2 regions of the Micromonospora sp. CPCC 206060 genome follow, and region 2 is predicted to be linked to the other one. Evidence: riboswitches for the same ligand, from Rfam matches in the RefSeq annotation. Region 2 holds a riboswitch; the other holds the start of a gene.
The links. Region 2 has a riboswitch for thiamine pyrophosphate ahead of V6U90_RS01900 (ECF transporter S component). Riboswitches for the same ligand answer to the same signal wherever they lie in the genome.
Positions count from the first base shown of each region.

Region 1: another riboswitch for thiamine pyrophosphate. It lies ahead of V6U90_RS03410 (thiamine phosphate synthase); the one in region 2 lies ahead of V6U90_RS01900 (ECF transporter S component).

Region 1 is NZ_JBAKHU010000002.1:217,128-219,992, reverse strand. It holds gene thiO (glycine oxidase ThiO) at 1-939, opposite strand, end outside; gene V6U90_RS03410 (thiamine phosphate synthase) at 933-1,460, opposite strand; TPP riboswitch at 1,659-1,767, opposite strand; gene V6U90_RS03405 (aldo/keto reductase) at 1,876-2,820, opposite strand.
Region 2 is NZ_JBAKHU010000001.1:419,606-422,470, reverse strand. It holds gene V6U90_RS01905 (ABC transporter ATP-binding protein) at 1-667, opposite strand, end outside; gene V6U90_RS01900 (ECF transporter S component) at 780-1,364, opposite strand; TPP riboswitch at 1,433-1,538, opposite strand; gene V6U90_RS01895 (permease) at 1,735-2,850, shown strand.

The DNA.
Region 1 (2,865 bases), on a different contig from region 2:
CGGGGCGTTGTCCGGTGTCCCGGGGCGCAGCCCGGCCGCCGTCTCCACCAGCTCGTACTCGGCCAGCTCGGGTACCAGCTCGACGGCGGCGCGGAGCAGTCGCAGGACGGCGTCGACGGTCACCTGCCGGTCGGACCGCTCCTCGACGGTCGCGCCGACCACCACCTCACCGTCGACCCGGGGCACCAGATAGACCTGCTGGCCGTCGGCGTACCCCCGGACCACGTGCCGGAAGCCGGGTACCCCGCCGTCCGGGGTCCGCAGCCGCAGTAGCTGCCCCTTGACCGGCCGGACCGGCAGCCCGGTGAGATCGGCGGTGGCCCAGCCGGCCGCCACCACGACCGGCCCCTCCGCCACATCTGACAGTTGCTCGACGGGTTCCGGCACAAGGACCGCCCCGGCCCGCTCAGCCGCCACCCGCAGCGCGGCGACCAGCCGCCGGGGGTCCACCTGATGGTCGCCGGGGGCCCAGGCACCGCCGCGCACCCGGGGTGCCAGCAGCGGCTCCCGTTCCCGCAGTTCCGTTGGGCGCAGCGGGGTGATGGCCAGCCCCAGCTCCTGCTGGTACGCCCAGAGCCGGCGCGCCTCGGCCACATCGTCGCCGGTCAGGCCGACCATCAGCGTGCCCTCGGTCCGGTAGCCGAGGTCCAACCCACTCGCCTCGGTCAGCTCGGCGGCGAATCCGGGCCAGCGGGCGGCGGACCCCACGAGCAGCGCGGTCAGCTCCCGTTCCCCGAAGTACGCCTCGGCGACCGGGGCGAGCATCCCGGCGGCCACGCCCGACGCCCCGGACCCGGGGGCCGGATCGTGCACGGTGACCCGCATCCCGCGCTGGGCGCACCGCCAGGCGACCGCCAGCCCGACAACCCCCGCCCCCACCACCGTAAGGAAGGGCCCCCTGTTAACGCTTTCGGTAGAGGAAGGGCCCCCGCTTAACATCCGAGGGCCGCCAGCAGCTCAGTCGTCGCCCGCGCCGGATCGGCGGCTCCGGAGACCGCACCGACCACCGCCACCCCGTACGCCCCGGCGGTCAGCAGCCGTGGCACGTCGGTCACGGTCACCCCGCCGATCGCGATGACCGGTACGGGCACCGCCTCGGCGACCGCGCGTACCCCGGCCAGCCCGATCGGGTCCGGCAGACCGTCCTTGGTGCTGGTGGCCCGGTACGGCCCGACCCCGAGGTACCCGGCACCGGCGGTGACCGCTGCCGCCGCCGTGACCGGCTCCCGGGCGGTCGCGCCGAGCACAGCCTCCGGGCCGAGTACCCGCCGGGCCGCAGCGACCGGCAGGTCGAGTGCACCGACGTGGCCGCCTGCGGCGCCCACCGCCAGGGCAACGTGCAGCCGGTCGTTGACCAGGCAGATGACCCCGGCCGGCGCACAGATATCGATGATCCGGCCGGCCAGGTCGTACGCCTCACGGTCGCTGGCCGAGTCCTCGACCCGGACCTGGACGACCAGTCCGGCCCCGGCGGACCCCGTGCCGGCGGCACGGACGTGGCCGGCGCCGGTCGGGACGGCAGCGCGGCCGGCCGAGACGGCAGCGCGATCAGCCGAGACGGCAGCGCGACCGGCCACGGCGCGGACCGCAGCCTGGACCACGGTGAGCGGATCGCGCCCGGGACGGGTGTCGGTGATCAGATGCAGTCGTCCAAGGGACGGCACGGCAACTCTCCTCCCTGCGCCGGCATTACCCGGATCAGGTTCGACGGTCGGGGGCTCCAGCCCCCCTCTCAGCCCGGTACACCGGGCTCCCGTGGGTTACTTGCGTGCCACACCGTACGACGGAACGGCGGGACGAGCCAATACCCCTGTTGCCGGGATCCTGGTGACCTACGCCGCAGCGGGGGCGTAGGTCACCAGGACCGCCAGGACGTCAGAGGATCGCGCGCAGCGCGGCCAGGTCCTCATCGGACGGCTGCCACGCACCGGCGGCAGCGTTGTCGCGTACCTGCTCAGGCGTGGTGGCACCGGCGATGACCGAGGTCACCGCCGGCTGCGCGGCCAGTCCACCGATGGCCACCTGGAGCAGGTTGAGCCCCCGCTCGGCGGCGTACGCCTCGATCGCCTCGATGGTGTCCCACGGCGCGGCGGCGAGCCGGGCCGCGTACCGGCCACCCTGCGACAACCGGCTCCCGGCCGGTGGCGCCTCGCCTCTCCGGTACTTGCCGGTGAGCAGCCCGTTGGCCAGCGGGAAGAACGGCAGCAGCCCGAGACCGAAGCGCTCGCAGGCCGGCGCCACCTCGGTCTCGGCGGACCGTTCCACCAGGCTGTAGTGGTTCTGCGCGCTGATGAACGGGGTCATCCCGGCGGTGCGCGCCACCCAGTCGGCGTCCGCGATCTGCCAGCCGCTGAAGTTGGAGTTGCCCAGGTAGCGGACCTTGCCGGCGGTCACCAGATCGTCCAGGGCGCGCAGCGTCTCCTCGATCGGCGTACCCGGGTCCGGCTCGTGCATCTGGTAGAGGTCGATGTGGTCGGTGCCGAGCCGGCGCAGCGACGCCTCCACCGCGCGGGCGATGTACCGGCGCGCACCCCGGGCGCCGAAGTCCGGCCCGTTCATCCCGGACATGTCCATGCCGAACTTGGTGGCGAGCACCACGTCGTCCCGGCGTCCCTTCAATGCGGCACCGAGCTGTTCCTCGGACCCGCCCTGCGGTTCGCCGTAGATGTCGGCGGTGTCGAAGAAGTTGATGCCGGCGTCGAGGGCGGCGTCGACCACTGCCAGGGTGCCGTCACGGTCGAGTTTGCGGCCGAAGTTGTTGCAGCCTATGCCGACCACGGACACCATGAGCCCGGAGTCGCCCAGCCGGCGGTACGTCATTTCAGTCACATGATCAACCCTATGCCGCCGGTGCCGGTCCGCGCC
Region 2 (2,865 bases):
CGGCCCGGACGCCGCCACCGGGTTGGAGCACGACCACCCGGTCGACCAGGGGAAGTGCCTCGGCCACCCGGTGCTCGACCAGGATGAGGGTGGTGTCCGGGGTCAGTGCGGCGGTGACCGCCTGCCGGACGAGTTCCGCGCCGGCCGGGTCGAGGTTCGCGGTGGGCTCGTCGAGCAGCAGCAGCCCGGGGCGCAGCGCGAGTACCCCGGCTAGGGCGAGCCGCTGCTGCTCCCCGCCGGAGAGAGCGGCGGTGGGCCGGTCCCGGGGGTAGGGAAAGCCCACCCGGGCCAGTGCCTCGTCCACCCGGGGCCAGATCTCGTCGGCTGGTACGCCCCGGTTCTCCAACCCGAAGGCGACGTCGTCGCCGCAGCGGGCCATCACCAGTTGGCTCTCCGGGTCCTGGAAGACGATGCCGACCCGGTCCCGGGCCTTGCGGGGCTCCAGGCCGTCGATCTCGACGCTGCCCTCCCGCTCGCCGGAGTCCTCGGGCAGCAGGCCGGCGACCGCGGCCAGCAGGGTGCTCTTGCCGGCGCCGGAGGGCCCGAGTAGCAGTACCCGCTCGCCGGCCTCGATGCGCAGGTCGACGCCGCGGACCGCCCAGGCGTGCCGCCCGGCGTGCCGCCCGGCGTGCCGCCACCCGAAGTCGCGCAGTTCGACCGTGCTCATGTCCCTCTCTCCATAGCCCCGCCGACACCTGTTTTGGTTGATCATGAAGTTGTTGTCGCGACACGCCGACGGTGGTGACAACAACTTCATGATCAACGCGAGAGGGGCGGGGTCAGACGGCGGTACGTTCCCGGCCGACGGGGAAGCGGTCCAGCACCCCGGTACCGGCCAGTGCCCGGGTCAGGGCCCACCCGCCGGCACCCGCGATCACCGTGGCGCTGACCACCGTCAGCAGCGCGTACGGGATCCGGTAGGACGCCAGGTCGGTGCCGACGTTCCAGACGAAGAAGTCGAACAGCGCCGCGCTGAGGCCGGTCAGTGCCCCGGCCAGCAGTGCGGTCGGCAGCCGGAACGAGCGGTACCGCAACGCGGCGAAGGCCAATTCGGCGCCGAGACCCTGCACGATGCCCTGCGGGATCACCATGCCGCCCCACTGGCTACCCAGCAGTGCCGAGATCACCGCCGCGACGGTCTCGCAGTAGATCGCGGCGCCGGGCTTGCGGATCACCAGTCCACCGATCACCGCCGGCATCAGCCAGACCCCGTAGATGAGGGTCTGGGCCGGCGGGAAGAAGGCGAAGGCCGGATCGGTGGCCCGCCAGACGATGTTCCACGCCCAGAAGACCACGCTGAACGCGACGGCGATCACCGAGGCGACGACGATGTCGATGGTGCGCCAACGGGTGGTGTTGTCCATGTGCTCCCAGTCCTTCGATGAACCAGGAGAAGACGCACGCCGCGCCCGGTCGCCCGGACGGCGGCGCGGCTGGAGGTCGACCGAACTCCCTGCGCTGGCATTACCCAGATCAGGTTCGAGGGTCTGCGGGTGTGACCCGCACTCTCAGCGCTGTGCGCTCCCCTGTCGGATGTGAAGTTGTCCCGCAGACGCTAGCACCGGGCAGGTCGGACGGGCAGTCGGCCACCGGGACCTGTACGTGGAGCCGGCCACCGATTAAGTTATCTCAATCGATAGATGGCCTGTCGTCGGGTCCGGTACGCCACCGTCCCGGGCAGGTTAGGGTGGGCTGGCCCACACCGGGCAAGCACCGAGCGAAGGGACGCCTGCCGTGACCGCAGCCGACCGCGCGACGCCGCGTAGCGTCCGGCCGGACGGGGAAGTCGGGGAGTCGGGCGCACCCGCCGGTACGGTGACGGACACGCCTGCCGGAGGAATGCCGGACGTGCCCGAAAGTAACCAGCCGGAGGGATCCGGGGGCGCCGGCTGGTCGCTACGCGGCCGGATCGGCTCGGTGGAGATCCTCGCCGCGCTGCTGGTACTCCTGGTGATCTTCCGGGAGCCGCTGGCCGGCGCGCTCTCCGCCGCCCAACTGCAGACCTGGACCACGGTCTTCGTCTCGGTGATGGTGCAGGCGGTGCCGTTCCTGGTGTTCGGGGTGCTGCTCTCCGCCGTGATCGCGGTCTTCGTACCCCGGTCGTTCTGGGCCCGGGCCCTGCCCCGGCATCCGGCGCTCGCGGTACCGGTGGCCAGCGCCGCCGGGGTGGTGCTGCCCGGCTGCGAGTGTGGCTCGGTACCGATCGCGGGCTCGCTGATCCGTCGGGGCGTCACCCCGGCCGCCGCGCTCGCCTTCCTGCTGGCCGCCCCGGCGATCAACCCGATCGTGCTCACCGCCACCGCGGTCGCCTTCCCGGCCAACCCGGAGATGGTCCTCGGCCGGGCGGTGGCCAGCCTCGTCGTCGCCATGGTCATGGGCTGGCTCTGGCTGCGGCTGGGCCGCGCCGACTGGATCCGGCTGCCGCACCGCCCGGACCTGGACGGGGTCTCCCGGGGTCGGGCGTTCTGGGCTGCGGTCCGGCACGACGTCACCCACGCCGGTGGCTTCCTGGTCCTCGGCGCGATGGCCGCCGCGAGCATCAACGTGCTGGTACCCGAACGCTGGTTGCAGACCCTCGCGGACAACCCGGTGCTGTCGGTGCTCGCCCTGGCGGTACTGGCCGTACTGCTCTCCATCTGCTCGGAGGCGGACGCCTTCGTCGCCGCGTCGCTGTCCCAGTTCTCGCTGACCTCGCGGCTGGTCTTCCTGGTCGTCGGCCCGATGGTCGACCTGAAACTGATCTCCATGCAGGCGGGTGTCTTCGGCCGCCGGTTCGCGTTCCGGTTCGCCCCGACCACCTTCGTGGTGGCCACCGTGGTCGCGGTGGCGGTCGGAACGATCCTGTGGTGAACAGTGGCCCTGCGG